Regions from separate parts of the Clostridium sp. FP1 genome, predicted to be linked through region 1. Evidence: riboswitches for the same ligand, from Rfam matches in the RefSeq annotation. Region 1 holds a riboswitch; each other region holds the start of a gene.
The links. A riboswitch is a leader RNA that binds a small molecule or an ion and turns the genes downstream of it on or off. The one in region 1 is predicted to bind thiamine pyrophosphate.

Region 1 (8,286 bases):
GTAATACACATGAAACATACAAAATCTCTCAATTAAGTAATAATAACAAAAATGCCACCTCCGTGACAAGTGGCACTAAATTTTCTCACTTATAGAAGCAGGAGACTTTCCTTCTGAAATGTCGTTAAAAATTTAAAATTAAAGAATTTTACAAAGATTCCGATAATTAATGCAGGTACTAAATATCAAATATTCTAACAAGAGGTGATTATATGAATAAATCTATCTTATTTGTAGATGATGAGAAGCCTATTTTAAAAGCTATTAGGCGAATGTTTCTAGGTAGCCAGTATACCGTGTTTTACGCTGAAAGTGGCGCAGAAGCTTTAGATATATTAAGTAAAAATACTATAGTTCTAATTGTTTCAGATCTAAAAATGCCTGAGATGGATGGATATGCACTTTTAAGTAAAGTCATGTTACTGTATCCTTCAACTATTAGGGTAATATTAAGTGGTTATGCTGAAGAGAATTTGATATTTAGCGCTATAAAAAATAACTTGGCAAGAGCCTATTTTTTAAAACCTTGGGAGGATGAAACGTTTAAAATAGCTATCAATGAAATTTTTAAGACCCAGGAACTATTAAAAAATGAAAATTTATTAGATATTGTAAACTCCTTCGATACCTTACCTACTTTGCCTGGATTATATATAAATTTGAATAAGCTTATAGCTAGAGATGCTGATATAGAAGAGATTTCATCAACTATACAAGAGGATCCTGCTATTTCAAGTAAAATACTGCAGGTAGCTAATTGTGCCTATTTTGGAGCAAAAACAGGAGCAGTTAAGAAAGCAATTATGAATTTAGGCTTGGTAAACATTAAAAATATAATTCTGACGTCAGAAATTTTTAATTTAGTTCCTACTAAATTAAAAGAAAAAGAATTACTTTGGGCCCATTCTAGTCTGACAAATCAAATCATGGTTAAAATATACAAAAATTTACTCAAAAAAAAATTACTAGATAAAGATGCATCAGCAGGTCTTATGCACGATATAGGAAAAATTATTCTCTTTAAAAATTTCCCTATAGAATACGAGAATGTACTTAATGATATTACTAAAAGGAAGATACCATTTAGTCAAGCTGAGAAGGAACGCTTAGGCGTATCTCATGAAGAAATTGGTGCATATCTTTTAAACTGGTGGGGTATCCCTGATTCTATTGTAGAATCAGCCTTATACCATCATAACCCTTTAAATGCCAGTAAGATAAATCTTGAACTAACTTGCACTATTCATATTGCTGATTACTATTCACTCAAATTGTTAAATTTAGAAAATTACTCAATTTTAGATGATAATGCTTTTAATTGTTTGAATATTAAAAAATCAGAGTTTGAAGAATTTATTGAAGATATTAAGAATGAGGTGGACATGAATGGAGTATAACAATGTACTTTTCGTAGATGATGAAGTAAACGTATTAAGCTCAATTAAAAGAGCCGTTATAACTGAAGTTGGAACAGGAACTATTTTTACAATTAAACTTCCTTTAACAAAAATAAATGATGTAATCGAAGAAAACTAACTAACATATGAAATAAAACAAAGGTGCCACCCACGTGGCATCTGTAAAATAATAAGCTACAAAAAAACCTTTACAGAATAATATTTCAGTACTATAATGAACACAAAGTAATATTTTGGTTATTGTTCACATGAAAAATAAATATAATTAACTAGGGGTGCCAATTTGGCTGAGAAGGTTTATATTAACCTAACTCTCTGAACCTGATGTAGCTAAAACTACCGTAGGAAAGTTATTTGCGATGATTATTATAATTAGTCTTTATAGTATTTCCTTGTAAAAAGCTTTACCATATGGTAAAGCTTTTTTTAGTTTATATTTAAAATTTAATAATTAGTCATTTCCATAAAATAACAAGTGATTACCACTAGTTATTTTATGGAAATGCCTAAAGCAAGGGGAGCTTACTTGTCACATGAAAAATGTGCCTTCATAAGCTGAGAAAGAGATGTTATCTCTGACCCTCATAACCTGATTTGGGTAATTCCAACGTAGGGAGCGGATTTGTATTTTTATTGCAAGCTCTCTATGGGCTTGTATTTTTTATTTCCATAATATTCTTTTTAGGAGGTAAATCATGATTATAAATGGCACTGAAATGATCTTTGAAAATGGCATAACTATAACTACCCTACTTACTCATTTAAATCTATCTTCCGAAAAAGTAGTTATAGAAGTAAATTATGAAATCATACCAAAAGAAAACTATGAAAACCATAAACTTTATAAGGCAGATATCATTGAAGTAGTAAGCTTTGTGGGAGGTGGTTAAAATGGATAATATCAACATGATACCTGTGGATAATATTTCTGAAAAACTTAAAAATGCTGTAGTTGGTATTGCTGGACTTGGTGGTCTAGGTTCAAATGTGGCAGTATCTTTAACAAGAATAGGTATAGGCAAACTTGTACTTATTGATTTTGATAAAGTGGATAAAAGCAATTTAAATAGGCAGCAATACTTTTTAAGGCATATTGGAATGTATAAAACTGAAGCCTTAAAAGAAGTATTGAATGATATTAATCCTGATATAGAGCTTGAAAGCACAAATATATTTGTGGATGAAACTAATATAGAACAATTATTTAAGGATGTAGATATCATAGTTGAAGCCTTTGATAATTCTCAAAGTAAAGCTACATTAGTTAATACTACTTTGCTTAAAATGCCTGATAAACCTATAGTGGCTGGCTCTGGTATGGCAGGATATTTTTCAAGTAACTCAATAAAAACAAGAAAAATACGAAATAATTTTTATCTAGCTGGTGATGAATTCTCTGATATTGATCTAGGCTACACGCCTTTTGCACCTAGAGTAAATATAGTAGCAAATCACCAAGCTAACATGGTACTTAGACTTATTTTAGGGGAAAATGATGTTTAAATTTATTTTATATAAAGGGAGTGTATATTATGGACAATCTAATAATCGCTGGTGTAGAGCTTAAAAGCAGACTATTAATAGGTACAGGTAAGTTCAGTAATAATGCTATGGTACCCAAAGTTATTGAAATTTGTGGTACTGAAATAGTTACTATGGCAATTAGAAGAGTTAACTTATCATCGAAAGAAGAAAATATTTTAGAGTACATACCTAAAAATTGTATATTGTTACCTAATACTTCTGGCGCTAGAAATGCAGAAGAAGCAGTTAGAATAGCTCACCTTGCAAAAGCCATGGGCTGTGGTAACTGGATTAAAATTGAAGTTATATCAGATAACAAATATCTATTACCTGATAACTATGAAACCATAAACGCAACTGAAATTCTTTCAAGAGAAGGCTTTGTAGTACTTCCCTATATGAGTCCTGATTTAATGAGTGCAAAAAGATTAGTTGAAGCCGGCGCCGCTGCGGTGATGCCTCTTGGTTCTCCAATAGGAACTAACCGTGGAATAAGAACTAAGGAATTAATACAAATACTAATAGACGAAATATCTCTTCCGATAATCGTTGATGCCGGTATAGGAAGACCCTCTGAGGCAGCTGAAGCAATGGAAATGGGAGCTGCTGCAGTACTTGTTAATACTGCTATAGCAACCTCAAATAATCCAGTGCAAATGGCTGAAGCCTTTTCACTTGCAGTAAAAGCTGGAAGACTTGCGTATATTTCAAAGCTTGGCTCTGAAAATAGTTTAGCTGTAGCATCTTCTCCTCTAACTGGCTTTTTACATGAAGGTGATAAATAATGAGTTTTTATGATTGTTATACTGAGCATAAGAATATTGACTTTGAGGATTTTTTTAAACAAATAAAAGATGAAGATATTTTAAATATTCTTAACAACGATAAGATTTCAAAACAGGATTTTTTAGCACTACTTTCGCCAACTGCCGAAAAACATATGGAAAAGATAGCACAAAAGGCTCATCAATTATCACTGCAGCATTTTGGAAAAACAATTTTGCTATTTACCCCCTTATATATATCAAATTATTGTGTTAATAAATGTGCCTACTGTAGCTATAATGTGGAAAATAAAATAAAAAGAAAAACCTTAACTATGAAAGAAATTGAACAAGAAGCAAAGGCTATTGCGTCTTCGGGGCTTAAACACATTCTTGTACTAACCGGTGAAAGTAGCACTGAAGCTCCTGTATCTTATATAGTTGATGCCGTGAAAATTTTAAAGAAATACTTTGATTCAATTTCAATAGAAATATATCCCTTAACTACAGATGAATATATGAAAGTTGTTGAAGCTGGCGTAGATGGTCTAACCGTCTTTCAAGAAACTTATGATGAGTGTATTTATGACAAAGTCCATATCAAAGGCCCAAAGAAAGATTACAAGTTTAGATTAGATGCACCTGAAAGAGGCTGCAAAGCCAAAATTAGAAGCATTAATATCGGCGCACTGCTAGGTCTTGCTGATTGGAGAAAAGAATCTTTTTTTGCAGCACTACATGCAGAATATCTTCAAAATAAATATGCGGAGATGGAAGTTAGTATTTCCACCCCTAGAATAAGACCTCATGTAGGAAGTTTTAATGATCTATGTTTTGTAGAAGATAAAAATTTACTTCAAATAATTCTTGCTTTTAGAATCTTTCTTCCTCGTGTAGGTATAACACTTTCTACAAGAGAAACCCAGAGCTTTAGAGATAATTTAATTCCCCTGGGAATAACTAAAATGTCTGCTGGTGTATCTACAGAAGTTGGAGGCCATACATCATCATCCTCCTCTGGTGAGAGTCAATTTGAAATAAGTGATGATCGAACTGTTGAAGAAGTTAAGCAAGCAATACTTGCTAAAAACTATCAACCTATTTTTAAGGATTGGATGGCACTTTAAATTCATCATTAAAAGGTGCATGAAATATACTGAGTATTAAAAAAAACTAAATAATAAAGGAGATTTTAAAATGATATATACAACTCAAATGGATGCTGCAAGAAAAGGCTTTACTACAAAGGAAATGGAAATAGTGGCTAAAAAGGAAAATATGGATGTAGAACTTTTAAAAAAGCTTATGTCACAAGGTAAAATTGTTATACCTGCCAATAAGAATCACAAATCCCTAGACCCAGAAGGCGTTGGAGAAGGCTTAAAAACAAAAATAAATGTAAATTTAGGTATATCAAAGGATTGCTATGATATTGATGAAGAAATGAAAAAAGTACAACTAGCTTTAGACATGAAAGCTGAGGCTATAATGGACTTAAGCTCCTTTGGAAAAACCAAAGAATTTAGACAAAGACTTGTTACATGCTCTTCTGCTATGATTGGTACTGTTCCAATATATGATGCTGTAGGTTTTTATGATAAAGAATTAAAGGACATTACTGCAAAGGAATTTTTAGATGTTGTAGAAAAGCATGCAAAGGATGGTGTTGATTTTGTAACTATTCACGCAGGTATAAACCGTGAAACTGCTAATGTATTTAAAAGAAATAAACGCCTTATGAACATTGTTTCAAGAGGTGGTTCCCTTCTTTATGCATGGATGGAACTTAACAATAAGGAAAATCCTTTTTACGAATATTTCGATGAGTTATTAGATATATGTGAAAAATATGATTTAACCTTAAGTCTAGGAGATGCATGCAGACCAGGCTGTCTAAGTGATTCTACTGATGCTTGTCAAATCAAAGAATTAATGACACTGGGAGAACTTGCCCTAAGAGCTTGGGCTAGAAATGTACAAGTTATTATAGAAGGACCAGGTCATATGGCATTAAATGAAATTAAAGCAAATATGCTCCTTGAAAGGAAACTTTGTCACGGTGCTCCCTTTTATGTACTCGGACCTATAGTTACAGATATAGCACCAGGCTACGACCACATAACAAGTGCCATCGGCGGAGCATTAGCTGCAAGTTGTGGAGCTGATTTCTTATGTTACGTAACTCCAGCTGAGCATCTAAGATTACCAATGCTTGAAGATGTTAAAGAAGGTATCATCGCTGCAAAAATAGCTGCTCACGCTGGTGACATAGCTAAAAATATTCCAGGTGCTCGCGACTGGGATAATGAAATGGCTAAAGCAAGACAAGAACTTGATTGGGAAAAAACCTTCCAGCTTTCAATTGACCCAGAAAAAGCTAGAAGATATAGAAAAGAATCTACTCCTGAACATGAGAATAGCTGTACTATGTGCGGAAAAATGTGTGCTGTGAGAAATATGAATAAAATAATGCAGGGCAAAGATATAAATATTTTAAGAGAAGACAATTAATGTGCTATACCTAATAACCAATAGAAATCTAGCTTATAATAAGGATTTTTATAATATTATTAATGAAGCTATAAATGGCGGTATATCTGCTATTATTCTTCGTGAAAAAGATTCATCTTACGCTGAGCTTTTAAGCATGGCTAAAAAAGTGATAAAAGTTATAGGTATCAGAGATGTAAAGCTAATAATAAATAGTAATTTAAAAGTAGCAAAGGAAGTGGAAGCTTATGGCTTCCACTTAAGCTTTGAAAAATTTATTGAAACAAAGTTATCCTTTAAGGGTATTATTGGAGTTTCCGTTCACAGCCTATACGAAGCAGTGGAAGCCAAAAAACACGGTGCTGATTATTTATTATTAGGTCATATATTCCAAACAGATTGTAAAAAAGGTCTTCCGCCTAAAGGCATAGATCTTATTAAAACTATTAAGCAGAATGTCACTATTCCTGTAATTGCCTTAGGTGGAATAAAACCCGAAAATATTCTTAAGGTTATGCAATCAGGTGCAGGTGGCGCCGCAATTATGTCTACCATAATGCAAGCTGAGGACCCTTATACTGTAACAAAACAATATGCTGATAAGATAATGGAATTTGTATAGATGCAACAAATGCAAGTTAGGTATTAAAAGGAAGTGATAAAATGCAAATTAATGATGCTGATAAATATAAAGAGGAATGTGGAATAGTAGGTGTATTTTCTAATGAAGAAATCAATTTGTCTTCTATACTTTATTCTGCACTTAATTCACTTCAACATCGTGGGCAGGAAAGCTGTGGCTTAACATATTCAGATAGTCGTACCCTCATTTGTCATAAGGACATGGGGCTTGTAAATGAAGTATTTTCCAAGAATAACCTCAATAATATAAATGGATTTTCAGCCATTGGTCATGTACGATATTCTACCTTTGGTGAGAGTACTGCTGTGAATGCTCAGCCTATTTTAGATGAATGTTCCTTTGGTCAAATAGCGCTAGCACATAATGGTAATCTTACAAATGCAGTTAACCTAAAAAAGCATCTTGAAGACTATGGATTGAAATTTAATACTTCTACGGATTCTGAGGTTATTTTAAAACTTATTGAAAAGCATTATAATTCTTCTATAGAAAACACCTTAGAAACTATATCAAAAAATATTGAAGGTGGATATGCTATTGTTCTGCTTACAAAGGACAAGTTATTTGCTATGCGAGACTGCCATGGCATAAGACCTTTATGCATAGGAAAGCTTAGGGATAGTTATATAGTATCCTCTGAAAGTTGTGTTTTAGATATTCTTGGTTACGAATTTATAAGAGATGTTGCTCCTGGAGAGATAATTAGGATTGATAATAGCGGAATAGAAACAATAAGTTTTATAAAAAATGCTATATGTAGCACCTGCGCTTTTGAATATATATACTTTGCCAGAATAGATAGTAAAATTGATGGAGTTAGTGTTTATAACTCTAGATTCAAAGCTGGTGAGCTTTTATTTAAAGAATGTCCCGCTGATGCTGATATTGTAATAGGAGTACCTGACTCTGGCACCTCTGCTGCTTTAGGATATTCTAAAGCTTCCTCAATACCTTATACTCTAGGCTTTGCAAAAAATAATTTTATAGGACGAAGCTTTATAAAACCCTCTCAAGCTAAAAGAGAAGAAGCAGTATCTTTGAAGTTAAATATTATCAAAGAAAATATTAGAGGTAGAAAAGTGGTAGTTATAGATGATTCCATGGTAAGGGGCACAACCTGTAAAAAAATTGTCTCCCTGCTTAAGGAAGCAGGTGCAAAAGAAATTCATTATAGACTAGCTTCACCTATAATAAAATATCCCTGTCACTTAGGAATTGATACTTCCAGTAAAAAAGAACTTATAGGTTCTAATATGACCTTAGAGTCAATACGTGACTTTGTTTGTGTAGATAGCTTGGGATATATAAGCACAGAAGGATTCTTAACCACTTTAGGAGATAAAAAAGATGCATGTCTAAAATGTTTTATGTAACGTATACGAAAGATTAAAACAATGCCTGAAATTAACAGTGAGGGTTAATCATTATTAACCCTCATTACTTTATA
Region 2 (8,286 bases), 1.1 Mb from region 1:
ATCTTTAAACGATTCTGGAAAAATGGTTTATTCAGTCAGCGAAGAAGCTGATCCAATAAAGGTCTTAAAAGATCCTAATGGGTATGAGTTAGTTTATTGTGAACAAGGAAACAAAGATGGAGACTATAGACCAGGTGAGTTAAAGGGGAAAATAGCTTTAATTGAAAAAACAGATGGAACCTATGGAGAAAGGAAGCTTAAAGCGCAAAAGGCAGGAGCCGTAGGGACTATTATTTATAGTACCGATGGTAACGAAGGATTGGTTAATGTTTCTGTAAAAGAAGGAGCTACAATACCTTGCGTTTATGTAGGACATGCTTCTGGAACAACTCTCAGAGAGTTAATATCTAAAGGATTAAAAATTAAATTTACTGGCGATATTATAGTGCAGAAAAACGGTGACGGCAATAGTATGTCAGGTTTTTCATCTTGGGGACCAGCCCCCAATTTAGAATTCAAACCACAAATAACAGGAATTGGTGGAAATATCAACTCCACATTAAATGATAATAAATATGGGCTTATGGGTGGTACCTCTATGTCATCACCACATGTAGCTGGAGGAGAAGCACTTATATTACAGGGAATAAAAGCAAATAAGAAAATATCACTAAAAGGTAGAGAATTAGTAGATTTTACGAAAAGCACATCTATAAATACTTCACTGCCTATTATGGACAAAAATCACAATGAAGTACCTTATTCGCCTAGAAGACAAGGGGCAGGATTAATTCAACTAAAAGATGCTATTGCTAATAGAGTTATTGCAAAAGGCAAAGATGGTAGCCTTATGTTAGCTTTAAAAGAAATAGCTAAGGAAAAATCCTTTGAAGTAATATTAAAGAATTATTCAAATGAAGATATAACTTATAATGTAAATTGTATCTCAGGAGTTTTAACTGAGGATAATAATAAACTAGATACTACAGGTAATACTACTTTTCCATTTGACGTAAAAATACAAGGTTCATCCTTAACTTTTGAAAAAGATGGGAACTATGTATTAGTGGATGGAACCTCAGCTATAAGGGTTCCATCAAATGGAAATACAACATTAACCTTCAAAATTACTCTTCCAGATAACTTTGCTACAGAGCAGTTTGTAGAAGGTTTTATAAGATTTGAATCTAGAGATAAAGAAACTATTCCTTCAGTAGGAATTCCTTTCATGGGATTCTATGGAAACTGGAGCAAGCCAATTGTAATTGATGCACCAGCATGGGAAGGGGAGGCATCAGTAACTAAAAAAAGTTTTCTTATAGAGTCAGCCACAGATGGACTTTACGTTTCAGGTTATACTGGTAAGGATGCAGAAGGAAATTACATTATAGATAAAGAAAAAATATTTATTTCTCCAAATGGCGATGGAAAGTTTGATAATGTAATTCCAGAATTATTTTTCTTTAGAAATGTAAAAACAGTAGAGGGAGATATAGAAAATAGTCTTGGCAAGGTTGTAAAAACTTTTACTGCAAAAGAGAATGTAAGAAAAGCTGAAGGGTTAGAAGGTGAAAAAGCTAAAGCAGCACGGTTACTTAATTTAAAATGGGACGGCAAACTTGATGATGGGAATATAGCACCAGATGGTCAATATAAATTTGTGGTAAAATCAACAGTTGATTTAAAAGGTTCACAGCCTCAACAGTATTATTTGCCAGTAAAAATTGATGGTACAGCACCAAAATTAGAGATTACTTCACCCAAAACTACGGAAACTAAAAAATATACAGTACAATTTAAAGCAGAGGACGAATTTTTAGGATTAGGTAAAGTGGTTGTTAATTTGAATGGTAAAGATATGGATAAAACATTAATAAAAAAAACAAACAATGTATTTAGTTGCGAAGTGGAATTAATTGACGGATATAACAAAATAAATGTATCTGCTTATGATTTAGGAGAAAATAAAATTATCAAAGAACTTATTATTAAGTTTGGTAATGTAGCACAAGACAAAGAGCCTCCAACAATAGAATTAGCTTCTAAACCAGGTTCTACTACAAGTGATTATATCTTCATGTGTAAGGTAACAGATGCGGGGTCTGGAGTAGCGTCAGTTTCTATTGCATTTAATGGAGAAAAAATAGACAGTTCATTAATTAGTAGAATTGGTGATATGTATAGCTACAAGACAATTTTAAAGACTGCAAATAATATAATAAAAGTAACAGCAGAAGACAATGAAAAAAATATAGCAAGTAAGGAATTTAATATTGGAGTTAAAGAAGATAAAGAAGGTCCAATTGTTGAATTATTATCACCGTCTATATCATCTACAAAAGAATATAAATTAAAATTCAAGATGATGGATGAATTATCTGATGTTGATTTTTACTTAGTATATTTTAATGATAAAATTATGAGTAGTTCAAGTATTAAAAAAGATGGAGACATTTATTCTTCTGATTTAGAATTGCTTCAAGGTGATAATATAATAAAAATAAGTGTATATGATAAATTAAACAATGTTACAAGAAAGAGTTTTATAATTAAAATGGGAGATCTATCTAAAGATAGTGTAGCTCCAAAAATTGAATTGAAATCATCTAATGTATCAAATGTAAGTAAGTATATATTTAGTGCTAATATTACGGATGATTTATCAGGTGTTTCTAAGGTTTCTATATTGTTAAATAATGTACAAATAAATAGTGCTAAAATTGTTAAAACTGGAGATGTTTATAGTTCAGAACTAGAATTAAAAGAAGGAGAAAACAAAATAAAAGTAGTGGCCACTGATATTGCAAAAAATGAAGCGACTAAAGAATTAAGTGTTAAATATGATAAAGGTAGTAGCGGAGAAGACAAAGAAGGCCCAAACGTTGAATTAGTTTCAGGAAAAAATTCAAATATAAGTAAATATAAATTACAATGCAAGATAACAGATCCATCAGGTATAAATTATGTAGCATATAAAGTAAATGGTATAAGAAAAAGTACAATAACTGGAAATGTAACTATTGATGGAGACATATATAGTTGTGACTTAGACTTAGTGCAAGGTGATAATAAAATTGAAGTAAGTGCTAAAGATAATAAGGATAATTATAGTTTTCCTGAGTTTATTGTGAAACACGAAACATCAATAGCTGATGTTATAGCACCAAAAATAGATTTAACTTCATCAGATAAATCAAGTTTAAGTAAGTATGCATTAAATATTAAGATTACCGATGAGTTATCCGGTGTAGCTAAGGTCTCTATGTGGTTAAATGATGTGGAAATAGCTAGTGCTCAAGTTATTAAAACTGGAGATGCCTATAGTACAGAGTTATACCTAAAAGAAGGAGAAAACAAAATAAAAGTGACAGCTACAGATAAGCAAGGAAATGTAAGTAATAAAGAATGTGTAATTATTTACACAAAAGGATTATCAATAAAATTGAAAAACAGTATTATTGATAATGGAGAAGCAAAAATATCATTTGAAGTGATAAACCCTACTGAAAAACCTGAAAGTATAACTTTGATTATCGGATTATTTGATAATTATAATAAGCTTATTTCATACAAAGTTGTAAATGGTCAGGTAGGTAAAAATGAGCAAATTATGTTATCAGAAAAAATACAATTAACACCAAATGGAACTCGTATAAAATGCTTTATATGGGACAGTCTTGAAGGTATGAAGCCATTTATAGATGCAACTGAAATAATTGTACATTAAGAGTGCTAAGACAATATAAAATTTTTGCAATTGCATAAAGTAAATTGATTAGAAAAACAGCCCTGTATAATGTATAGGAGCTGTTTTTCTTCTTTTAATTTCACAGATGAAACATATGCTTTATTTAGAAGAATTACTTCTAAGGAGTGAATGCTTTTTATAATTAACTTCCCAATTTTTAAGGAAATCATAGGCACAAACTTCACCAGAATCATATAAATCCATAATTTTTTTATTAGAAATATTAAAGTCTGTGGTTTTAATATCAAGAGTATTGATTTTTACAGTTCGTAGATAATCCATTTCTCTTATATGAATATCATCCTGTGCTTCTAACATAGTCTCAATAATTGAACTAGTGAAATTCAAAATATTTGTGATTTTATGTTCTCGGATTTCTTTGTTTCCTCCTAGCTTAAAACCAATGGTTGGCCACCTGGGGATGCCATTTACATCAAAAATCCAAACTGGGTAATTACTTAGAACCCCGCCATCAACAATGAAAGACTTTTTATTAGAATTTGCATCATTTAAATTTACAGGTTGAAAAAAATAGGGAATAGATATACTCATTCTAATTGCCAAACTTACTTCCAAATCATCAGGATTTATACCGTATTCAGCAATGTCTTCTGGCAATATTAGCATCTTCCCACGGCTAATATCCGTTGCTATAATATGAAGCTTGTATTTTCTTTTATACTTCTTATTATTTAAAAGAATCCCTTTTTCTTCTGGGATAATCAAGTCTCCAAAGGTTACTTTTTTTTCGTTTTTAAGCTGAAGTTTATTTAAAAGAGCTTCATCAATCCAGTTTTTCAAATAATCACCTTTAAAAATGCCTTTTTTAAATAGTAGATTGCAAGTATTAGATAATATAGGAATATTAAAATGACTTTTATCAGCAATTCTCTTGTAGTCAATTTGTATCATTAATTTTTTTATTTCTTCAGCGCAGTAACCCGCTGCAACTAGTGCAGCAACAATAGAACCAGCAGAGTTTCCTGAAATATTCTTCCACGCATACCCATTATCCTCAAATGTTTTTAAGGCACCTACAAGACCAATGCCTTTAACCCCACCACCTTCAAACACTACATCTGCAAATTTTCTCTTATTATAAATGTCCATATATAACACCCCTTTATGAGTAATATATGAACAAGTAGATTTCCATGACCTATATTATCGAAAATAAATTATATTTACACCCTTGTTTATGAAAAGAATATCATATATTATAATGATTTTATAAAAGAGGCAATCAATGAAAAATATAGAAGAATACACACCTTGTGAATTAGCTACATTAGCAACAGTAGTAGGGATTTTAATTGCTGAAAAGCTTAATGTTAATCAACAAAATGTAGTAGGAAATTTTTTAGTAGGTGTAGCACAGATCATTTTGATAATTGCAGCTCAAGCTCAAAATCTCCAAGCGCAGCAAAATACCCAATGTGGAGATAATGGGAAAAATGATACTAAGGGTAGCAATAAGGATTTGCAAAAACAAATAGACGAACTTAAAGAACATATCAAAAATTTTGAAAACAATATGAGCAATTAAGAAAAATCAATAATATCTTAAAATTCTTTGACATTAAAAGAAACTTAAGGTAATATGAATTTGTAAAGTAACTAAACATTAAAAATTAGGGGAGTCAATATTTTGTCTGAGAGGAAACATTTATGTTTCGACCCTTATAACCTGAATTGGGTAATGCCGGCGGAGGGAAAATATGATTTGCACTTAGTTTTAAATAAGACTTTATAACGGTGCAAAGTTATAGGATTAAAAAACCCTTCGTTCAATTAAGAGCTAAGGGTTTATTTTATTTTATTTTAATAATGCATCACCCTAGGTGATGACTAAGGAGGAATTTAAATGTCAGTTGTAAATGTAAGTCTTCAAGTTATACCAGTGGTGGCAGAGGAAAGAATCTACCCTGTGGTAGACAAGGTTATAGAGTATATTCAAGCTAGTGGAGTAAAATATGAGGTAGGACCAATGGAAACTACTATGGAGGGTGAACTAGATGAGCTTTTGGATATAGTAAAAATGGCTCAAGAAATTTGTGTAGAGCAAGGAGCGGCTAGAGTTGTTTCTATAGTAAAAATAGATTATAAAGCTGAAGGCGTGACTATGAATGAAAAAACATATAAATATAGAAAATAAACTCATTCCTGTATTTTTCCAATTAGTAATTCTTTTTATATGGCAGATAGCTATAGATAAGTGGAAGGTTCCACAGTACATATTGCCTTCACCAAAAGACATTATTATTACCTTAGTTAATATATTGCCTAGTATTACTAAACATATTTATGCAACATTATGTGAAGCCTTGATTGGATTCACAATATCAATTTTGCTCGCATTAATTTTAGCTATATTAATGGACAATGTAAAGCTTATCAAAAAATGCGTATATCCAATTTTAGTAGTATCTCAAACCATTCCTATTATTGCTTTAGCACCACTTTTTGTAATATGGTTTGGTTTTGGAACATTGCCTAAGATTATTGTGGTAGTACTAGTATGTTTTTTTCCTATAGTTATTAGTTTGATGGATGGTTTAGAATCAGTGGACATGGATATGATAAACCTTTTAAAGACCATGGGAGCTAGTAAGTTTAAAATTTTTACAATGGTAAAGCTACCAGCCTCTACTGTGAATTTTTTTTCAGGCCTTAGAATAGCTGCGACCTATAGCATTATGGGGGCAGTTATTGGAGAATGGCTAGGAGGAGATAAGGGCCTTGGGGTATATATGATTAGAGCTAAAAATTCATATGCCCTTGATAAAGTTTTTGCAGTAATTATAATTATTGTATTATTAAGCATGGGACTATTTGGGCTCTTGTATTTATTACAATATTTTTTTACTCCTTGGAGTAGAAATAAAGCAGATAAGAAAAACTAAACTTATATAATATTTTATTCTACTTGGAGGTAATAAAATGCTAAAGAAATCAATTTCATTATTATTAATAGCTTCAATGACTGCAGTTTTATTTGTAGGTTGTGGTACAAAAAAAGAAAGTGTAACTAAGGAAGAAACCTTAAAAAAGGTTACAGTTATTTTAGATTGGGTACCAAATACTAATCATACTGGATTATATGTAGCAAAAGACAATGGATATTTTAAAGAACAAGGACTTGATGTGGAGATCATCCAGCCTGCACAGGGAAGTACTTCAACTTTAATTGCTGCAGGTAAAGGAGATTTTGGTATAAGCTATCAAGAAGATGTAACTTATGCTAGAAGTGCTAAAGATCCACTTCCAATAAAGGCTATAGCTACAATAATTCAACACAACACTTCAGGATTTGCAGCACCTGTGGGGAAAAACATTAAGTCGCCCAAGGATTTTGAAGGTAAAACCTATGGTGGATGGGGATCTCCTTCCGAAACTGCAATATTAAAAGCCCTTATGAAAAAAGATAATGCGGATTTTTCAAAATTAAAGACAGTGGATGCAGGAGCAGAGGATTTCTTTGCTGTAACTAAGAAAAATATTGATTTTGAATGGATATTTTATGGATGGACAGGAATAGAAGCTAAGCTTAAAAATATTCCTATTGACTATATTGATATTGGAAAATTAAATAATGATTTAGACTATTATACTCCAGTAATTATAGCTAATGAAAATAAATTAAAAGAAAATCCAGAAATAGCAAAGAAATTTTTAAAAGCTGTTACAAAAGGATATGAATATTGTATGGAAAAACCTGAGGAAAGTGCTAAAATTTTATTGAAAAATGCACCAGAGACAGATAAAGCTCTTGCTATAGAGAGTCAAAAATATTTAAAGGGACAGTATAAAGCTGAAGCTAAAAGATGGGGTGAAATGAAAGAATCAGTTTGGAATAATTACACCAAATTTCTTTTAGACAGAAAGCTTATACAAAAAGATATGAAGGCAAGTGAGGCATTTACTAATGAGTACTTACCAAACTAGTAATGAAAAATTAAAGGTATCAAATATTAAAAAAACCTTTGGAAGTATGGATATAATAAATGATGTTTCCTTTTATGCCAGTGAAAATGAATTTATAAGTTTACTCGGACCAAGTGGCAGTGGTAAAAGTACTATTTTCAATATTATATCAGGTCTTTTACTTCAAGATTCAGGTGAAATTATAATTGACGGACGAGAATGCCATGGTAATATTGAAAAGGTAAGTTATATGCATCAAAAGGACTTGCTATTACCTTGGAAAAATATTGTGGACAATACTACACTTTCTCTTATAATAAAAGGGAAATCTAAAAAAGAGGCAAGGGCCGAGGTGCTTACTCATTTTAAAACTTTTGGACTCCAGGGCTTTGAATATAAATATCCATTTCAGCTTTCCGGAGGTATGAGGCAAAGAGCCGCATTACTTAGAACATATATGTCATCCTCGGATATTATGCTGCTAGATGAGCCTTTTGGTGCACTTGATGCAATTACTAGATCAAAGATGCACTATTGGCTAATAGACGTGATTAAAGAACTAAAAGCTACCATAATATTTATAACTCATGATATTGAGGAAGCAATATTTTTATCTGATAGAATATATGTATTATCAGATAAACCAGCAACTATAAAAAAAGAAATAATTGTTG
Region 3 (8,286 bases), 330 kb from region 1:
AGGACACTATCTTGTAGCTTTGTATTTTTCTTTATTATAAAATAGTCAGTAATTAAAATTGCAAATAAGGGTGCAAATACTGACCCTATAGCATATAAAAAGCTTTGGTAATTTTCTATAGGAAGTATTACAGCCACTAAGGTACCAATAATAGCCATAACAATACCAACTTTTTTTTCACTGAGCTTTGGCATAATATTTAAAAAAGAAACTCCTGCTGAATACACATCTAAAAATGTAGTGGTTACTGTGGAAAGTACCACTATGCCTAAAGCAGTAATTCCTAAATTTACAGCAAGCATAATAGCTGAAGGGTCTGAATTATTTGAAACTATAGCAGCTCCTAGGCCTATAATAAACATCCATGAACTTCCTAAAAAATAACCTATAAAACTTCCATAGGCTCCTCCCTTTTCACTTTTTGCAAATCTAGTGTAATCTGCAATTAAAGGTAACCAAGAAAGCGGCATAATTATACTGAGTTCTAATGCTCCACCAAAGGATATCCCTGAACTACTCGCCTTTGCATATAATGTTTTATCCCTTAAAATAATTGATCCTAGAACCAAAGTAAGTATAAAAAGCAAAAATACGGCTGTAGTATTTAATTTTTTCATACCTGCATTACCAAAACTAAGCCACAATATTGTAAGTATTCCAATAAGCACTATGCATACTAAAACATTATTGAAGCTCCATAAACTTTGTGTTATTAAGTTTACAGAACTGGCTGCTACCTTTATCATAACTGCCGTCCAACCAATTAACTGAAGTATATTTAAAATAGAAAATAAATATGTACCATATACTCCAAAAGAAATACCGGTAGAAGTTATGGCTGGCACTTTTTCTCTAGTACCGATTATACCACCTAGCATCAATATTCCTGTGCCAATCAAGTGTCCTAGTAAAATTACTACCACTCCTATTTTAAATCCTAAGGGTGCAATGAATCCTCCCGTAAGAATTTCAGCAACAGAAACCGCAGCTCCAAACCATAAAAATAAAAAGGTCCAAAATCCTAGTTTTTCACTATCCTTAATCATTTGCTATACCTGCTTTCTTATATAATTCATAAAAGTGATTAGTAGGTCCAACTCCATATCCAATATCTAAGGAATGCTTTATAGCAGTAGTTATGTATTCTTTTGAATTTTTTATTGCGTCTTTCATACTAAAACCCAACGCTAAATTTGCAGCTATAGCAGAAGACAGCGTACATCCCGTTCCATGAGTGTTTTTTGTAGAGATTCTTTCGGATTTAAAATGTGTAATTTCCTTCCCATCATAAAATACATCTATGGCATCTCCCTCTATATGGCCTCCCTTTAAAAGCACACTTTTACAGCCTAACTTGTATATTTCTTTTGCTGCCCTTTCCATATCTTCCACTGTTTCAATACTTGTAATCTCTGAATGTACTTCGCCAAGAATTTCCACGACCTCTGGAACATTAGGGGTTATAAGTGATGCTAATGGAATTAAATTCTTAATAAGTGCGGTTTTTGACTCTGGCTTTAATAGTGAATAACCACTTTTTGAAATCATTACAGGATCCAGTACTATGTTTTTAGGTTTGTACTGTTGTAATTTTTCACTTATGGCATCAATAGTTGAAATCACAGACACCATACCAATTTTAACTGCATCTACAGTTATATCTGTAAAAATCGCATCAATTTGTGCCACAATAATTTCTTTTTCTAAATCTTGCACTGCAAAAACTCCCATGGTATTCTGCGCCGTTATTGCTGTAATAACGGTCATTCCATAAACCCCATTGGCACTAAAACTCTTTAAATCTGCTTGCACTCCTGCTCCTCCTGAGCTGTCAGAACCCGCTATAGTCAAAACTTTTTTCATTTCAATTTCCTCCTATTTGTTATACATTTTAAACATTTTTATTTCAATTAGTTATTTTTACTCACAACAAAAAAACACAAACCCATAGGATTTGTGTTTAAATTACCATGCTATATAAAAATATATACATATATAATACACCATTAAACAACTTCCTACGCTGGCATTATCCAGTTCAGGTTATTAGGGTCAAAGAATTACAGTTCTTGCTCTCAGTTGGCTTATCCAACTCCCCTGTGCTTGGTTATTCACTTTTATAAACTGTTACATATGAAATAAAATAACTAATCATAGGTCTAGTGATTTTCTTTCATCGCTTAATAATAACATAACAAATTATTATAGACAAATTATTATTTTTGATAATTTCATATGAAAATTAAAAAATTACATACATACTAATTTTTTCATCTATATTCTATAAGAAAATGGTTAAACTATATAAGCACTGAATATGTACAGTGTAATTTTTATATTGGAAGGAGAATGTTTATGAATAATAATTTAGAACAAACAAAAAAATTAAATAACCAATCAGTATCAAATAAAGGTAATAGCGGTGCTTCAGCCTCTGCTATGAATAGTATGAATATGAGCTCTGATCCTGCTAGTTTAGAAGAAACAAAACAATTAAATAATCAATCAGCTTCTAGTTCAGGTACTATAGGTGCTTCAAATGCTATGAGTAGTATGTCTAACATGGATAATATGAGTAGTAGCACTAATGGTACTACTTTAGAAGAAACAAAACAATTAAATAACCAATCAGCTTCTAATTCAGGTAATAGTGCTGGTATGAATAGCATGGCTAACATGGATAATATGAGTAGTAGCACTAATAGTACTACATTAGAAGAGACAAAAAAATTAAATAGTCAATCAGTAGCAAATAAAGGTACTAGTAAATAAAAAAAGTTAAGGCGGGATTATCCTGCCTTAATTTTTTTTTGTAATCTTAAACCATATTGAATGATATGCCTAGTAGCTTATTACTACAAGAAAAATCCAGCTGAATTTCAAAAATCTATTGCATTTCATGTGAAATTATCATAATATATAATAAATAAAAGATGAAAGGAAGATTTAAATGAAAAAATCTAAAAAGCAATTAATTCAAGGTATGTCCTTCACAATTGACATGAACAAACTGAATTTAAATAGAAGAAAATTTAATTCCAGTGAAATTGGAAGAGGCACAGGAATTCAAAAGATCAAAAAAGGAAAAGGTTCTTATACCCGCAAGAATGTCAAAATCGATGACAGTTCTTGTGGGTATTTTTTATTCCACCCTATTCAAGTTTTATACCTGATCTCTTAACAGCTATATGCCATCCATGAAGTAATTCTTTTCTTTTTTCCTCTGTCATAGATGGTTTAAAACTTCTTGATATTGCCCAATGCTTTGCTACTTCTTCTCTACTCTTCCAATATCCTACTGCAAGTCCTGCAAGATAAGCCGCACCTAGCGCAGTAGTTTCAGTAACTACTGGTCTGTCTACTTGAACGTTTAAAATATCAGATTGAAACTGCATTAAGAAATTATTTGAGCAAGCTCCTCCATCTACTTTAAGTTCTGTAAGTGTAATTCCAGAATCTTCTTGCATTGCTTTTAAAACATCATGTGTTTGGTAAGCAAGTGCTTCCAGAGTCGCTCTTATCAAATGTTCTTTCTTCGCTCCTCTTGTAAGCCCTACTATTGTCCCCCTTGCATACGGATCCCAATAAGGTGCTCCCAGCCCCACAAAAGCAGGAACCACATATACTCCATTTGTGTCTTCTACTGCATTTGCATATTCCTCACAATCAGCAGCATTGTCAATCATACGAAGCTCGTCTCTTAACCATTGTATAGCAGCTCCAGCTATAAATACACTACCCTCAAGTGCATACTCAACTTTGCCATCTATTCCCCAAGCAATGGTAGTAAGTAATCCTTGTGTGGATTCAATTGCCTTTTCTCCTGTATTCATAAGCATGAAGCATCCTGTACCATATGTGTTTTTAGCTGTTCCTGGTGCGTAACAAGTTTGTCCAAACAAGGCTGCTTGTTGATCTCCAGCAGCGCCCGCAATAGGAATTTCTCCTCCAAACAAGGAAGCATCTGTATATCCATAAACACAACTTGAAGGTTTAACCTCTGGTAGCATTGATTTTGGTATATTCAATGTTTCCAAAATTTCTTCATCCCATGTAAGTTTATGAATATTGAATAGTAATGTTCTTGAAGCATTTGAATAGTCTGTTACATAGGTTTTTCCTTTTGTTAAATTCCAAATTAACCATGTATCTATGTTACCAAATAATAAATTGCCTTGTTCTGCTTTTTCTCTAGCGCCTTCTACATTGTCTAATATCCATTTTATTTTTGTTCCAGAAAAATAAGCATCCAAAATCAATCCAGTTTTAGCTCTAATTACTTTATCAAAGCCTTTTTCTGTTAGTTCATCACAAGTTTCAGCCGTCCTTCTACATTGCCATACAATTGCATTATATACTGGAACTCCAGTTCGCCTATCCCAAACCACAGTGGTTTCTCTTTGGTTTGTAATACCTATTGCTGCTATATCAGACGCCGTAGCATTAACCTTAGCCATTGCTTCTGTTGCAACACTAATTTGACTCCACCAAATTTCCATTGGATCATGTTCTACCCAGGCTTCTTTCGGAAAAATCTGAGTAAACTCTTTTTGTGCGGAAGTTACAATAAGTCCCTTCTTATCGAATAGAATACACCTTGAACTTGTTGTCCCTTGATCTAACGCCATTATATATTTAGCCATTGTGAAAAACTCCTTTTTTTAAATAGTCATATTAACCGTTTACAGTTTAATACATATTAAAAGCCACATCAAAATAAAGCATAACACTTTATAATAACGCGGCTCATATTCTTTGCCATTTATTATTTATTAATATAATAAGTATAACTGATTATTAGATTTTTTGCAATGTAAATGGTTTCCTTTGCTATTGTTGTTATGAACAGTACTATAGTCTTTATTTTAATTTCATTATAAATTGACAAAAAAATAGAAGCTAATTTGCCATATATTAATCCCGATGGGCTTAGCTTCTATTTCCTAATAAATTGTTCTTTCAATAATTCTCTCCTAACTAATTTCCCGCTCATAAATAATAATGCTTCTAATATTGTTGCTATTAAACTCTTAAGGTTTAATGTGGTACGGGTAACTTTAAATTATTTTTTATTAATATTTAGCAATGGACTAAAGTATCTTTTATAGGCCTAATCGATATTTTTTCCACTACCTATGAATTAAGTTGCTTGTCCATGCTGATTCAACAGTTTTGAAATACTTTTCTAAATATGCAAACCAGTTTAAATTGTTTTCTTTGGTGTAACCACCCCACTTTCAATTATAATAAATAGTTTTTTAATATTATTAATTTTTGGGCCACACCCTTTCTTTTTTAAGATTTTTTTATTGTTTTTTAATATTTTGCCTTACACTCTGAATTGAAAGCTTTCTTCTTTGTGTAACTTTAGTATACTTCCCTTTCCGAACCTTGTCAATAGTTATTACTAAATAACATTGTGAATAATCGGTGAATTATTCTGACAATTATTAAGCTTCACGTGCCTACAGCTTTTATAATGATACCTGTCTTACCTTCACTTTAGGCAAAAGGAGCAATCCCTCCTTAAGGATGCCCCCTTTTGAATACATTACTTACTTGTATTTGAATCAATATAAATCTTTTTATTCTAAAATACTTTTTTTGAATTTGCCTCAAATTTAAAAGAAAGCATCAATGAAACTACCGCGATTATGATAAATGCTATAAATACTACATGAAGCCCTGAATTTAAAGATAATTTTATTTGCTTCAAACTTACTCCACTATTCAAAGTTGACTGAGAATATAAATTATTTGGTTCTATGCCCACTATTCCTAAGTTATTAAAGTATCTAACTATGTTAGTATTTAATATGATTCCAAAAATACTTACGCCTATAGTTTGACCTAATGTACGTACTAGTGCATTTACTGCTGTGGCAGCGCCTCTTTTGCTATATCCTACAGACTCTTGCACCATTATTGTTAATGTTGTAAAAGCTCCTCCAAAACCAAAGCCCATGATAAAACCATAAACTATAACTGATATTAATGGAGATTTCACAGTTAAAGTAGTTAAAAATCCACAACTAATAATCAAAATTAAAGTGGATATACCAATGACTATCCTTTCACCATATTTAGGAATAGCTTTAGACAAAATAAATGAAGATAATAGCCATGAAATAGACATAGGTGCCATAGAAACTCCAGAAGCTGTAGCTCCAAAACCCAAAACATTCTGCATATATATAGGTAAGTAAACCTCTACTCCTATTAAAATTCCTGCTGCTAAAAAGCTCATAGTATTCACAATATTACTAGTTTTTGTGAAAATTTCAAAAGGTATAATCGGCTCCTCCGCCCTTTTTTCCACATAATAAAATATAATGAGTAATGCAATTGTAACTATTAAAGATATTATAATATTATTTTTTCTACCGGATAAACTTCCCAATAAAAAGGTTAAAATTGCAAGGGAGAATAATAAAGTACCTAGATAATCTATTTTATGTTTCTTCCTCTCAAAAGTTTCAATTAGATTTTTTTGTAAAAGTACTATTGATATTATCCCAAAAGGTAGGTTTATAAAGAAAATCCAATTCCATGAAAGATTTTCTATTAAAAAACCACCTAAAAAGGGTCCAGTTAAACTAGCTATTCCCCATACTGTACTTAACCAGCCTTGAACCTTTGGTTTTTCTTCAGCAGTAAAAACATCACCCACTATGGTATAAGTAACAGTAAATATTGCTCCCGCGCCCAATCCTTGAACTGCACGAAACGCTATAAGCTGATACATGCTTTGTGATATTCCACAAAGACAACTCCCCAGTAAAAAAATTATTATTCCAATTGAAAGAATGTTTTTCCTCCCATATAAATCAGATAATTTTCCATATATAGGTGTTGAAATAGCTGATGTCAATAGATAAGCAGCAAAAACCCAACTTATAAGCTCAAACCCATTTAATTCTTTAACTATAGTTGGTATGGCAGTAGTTATTACTGTCCCCTCTACAGCGGCGAGAAACATTGACACCATTAATGCAATGACTATACTCGTTTTTTTCGATTCCATCCTTTATGTCACTTCCCTTATTATGATTAATGCCTATATTCAATGTAAACAAAAAATAAACGACAAATACTATTCTATCATTAATCCATAAAATTTGCACAGTAAATTAAAACTCAGGCCCTATTAAAAGTTATTTTCAACAAAGTTAAAAACGCACTTAAATAAATTCAAGTGCGTTAATCTATTGAAATTAATAATTGTTTTATTTCATATTGTAAATTTACCAACTATTTTATCTAATACAACTGCTAATTCTTTTAATTCTTCTACAGTCTCTGATACATTTTTAATTGCAGCTTCTTGCTCTTCCATGGTTGCTGCCACTTCCTGGGTCGACGCTGCAGCTTCCTCCGTTATTGCAGATATCCCTTGAATAGCGTCGACTATATCATCTTTTCCACTATCTACTGTATTCATACTAGACGCAATGCACTGTATTTTTGATTTAATATTATATATTCCTTCTCCAATAACATCAAAAGCTTCTATGGATGTTATCATTACACCACTTGCTTGTTTAACAGTATTTTTAGCTTCATCCATATTGTTTTTTCCTAAACTTATTTCGCCTTGAATTTGCTTTACTATTTCATCTATTTCTTGTGTAGATGTAGCTGTTTTTTCTGCAAGCTTTCTAATTTCCTCTGCTACCACTGCAAACCCTTTCCCACTCTCACCTGCTCTTGCTGCTTCAATTGCAGCATTTAAAGCTAATAGATTTGTCTGACTTGCAATAGATTGAATGGTGCTTATAATTTCCCCTATTAAGCTTGATTTATTTGATAATTCGTCTATATTATCAGCAACTTTTTCAGTAGCATGTACATTTAGTTCGAGTTTTACATTTAGTTCCTTAATCGCTTTACTTCCCTTATCTTGCATTTTTTCCATTTCTATTGAATATTCTTTAAGACTATTACTACTTACCACAACTTCTTCTATCTCACCTGCAAGTATGCTCAGTTTATATGAACCATCTTGTGCCTCTTTTGCTTGTTCAACTGATCCTTTAGCTAATTCTTCAACAGTTTGCGCCACAACAGTAATAGAAACTGATGTTTCCTCCGCATTAGCCGAAATAGTATTTGAATATTGTAATAAACCAGTAGAATCCTCCTTTAATTCGTAAACAACCTTTATTAATTCTTTCCTTAGTTCTATTAAACCCTTTCCCATAACACCTATTTCATCTTTGCTTAAGAGCATTTGGTTAATGTTCTTATCATTATAAGTTAAGTCTAGCTTAGCTAATCTACCTATAA

Region 2: linked by a shared signal. The riboswitch ahead of G9F70_RS12490 (MTH1187 family thiamine-binding protein) and the one ahead of thiS (sulfur carrier protein ThiS) in region 1 are both predicted to bind thiamine pyrophosphate.
Region 3: linked by a shared signal. The riboswitch ahead of thiD (bifunctional hydroxymethylpyrimidine kinase/phosphomethylpyrimidine kinase) and the one ahead of thiS (sulfur carrier protein ThiS) in region 1 are both predicted to bind thiamine pyrophosphate.

Annotation. Positions count from the first base shown of each region.
Region 1 covers NZ_JAAMNJ020000001.1:1,506,337-1,514,622, reverse strand. The annotation lists gene G9F70_RS07375 (HDOD domain-containing protein) at 213-1,397, shown strand; gene G9F70_RS07370 (hypothetical protein) at 1,387-1,536, shown strand; TPP riboswitch at 1,680-1,783, shown strand; TPP riboswitch at 1,923-2,053, shown strand; gene thiS (sulfur carrier protein ThiS) at 2,114-2,308, shown strand; gene thiF (sulfur carrier protein ThiS adenylyltransferase ThiF) at 2,310-2,921, shown strand; gene G9F70_RS07355 (thiazole synthase) at 2,951-3,727, shown strand; gene thiH (2-iminoacetate synthase ThiH) at 3,727-4,833, shown strand; gene thiC (phosphomethylpyrimidine synthase ThiC) at 4,904-6,217, shown strand; gene thiE (thiamine phosphate synthase) at 6,219-6,818, shown strand; gene purF (amidophosphoribosyltransferase) at 6,860-8,212, shown strand.
Region 2 covers NZ_JAAMNJ020000001.1:2,604,336-2,612,621, forward strand. The annotation lists gene G9F70_RS12475 (S8 family serine peptidase) at 1-3,667, shown strand, start outside; gene G9F70_RS12480 (patatin-like phospholipase family protein) at 3,788-4,798, opposite strand; gene G9F70_RS12485 (hypothetical protein) at 4,935-5,234, shown strand; TPP riboswitch at 5,312-5,419, shown strand; gene G9F70_RS12490 (MTH1187 family thiamine-binding protein) at 5,553-5,843, shown strand; gene G9F70_RS12495 (ABC transporter permease) at 5,815-6,591, shown strand; gene G9F70_RS12500 (ABC transporter substrate-binding protein) at 6,629-7,633, shown strand; gene G9F70_RS12505 (ABC transporter ATP-binding protein) at 7,614-8,286, shown strand, end outside.
Region 3 covers NZ_JAAMNJ020000001.1:1,839,474-1,847,759, reverse strand. The annotation lists gene cytX (putative hydroxymethylpyrimidine transporter CytX) at 1-1,046, opposite strand, end outside; gene thiD (bifunctional hydroxymethylpyrimidine kinase/phosphomethylpyrimidine kinase) at 1,039-1,863, opposite strand; TPP riboswitch at 1,998-2,109, opposite strand; gene G9F70_RS08925 (hypothetical protein) at 2,356-2,772, shown strand; gene G9F70_RS08920 (hypothetical protein) at 2,951-3,181, shown strand; gene glpK (glycerol kinase GlpK) at 3,153-4,643, opposite strand; gene G9F70_RS08910 (MDR family MFS transporter) at 5,591-7,024, opposite strand; gene G9F70_RS08905 (methyl-accepting chemotaxis protein) at 7,232-8,286, opposite strand, start outside.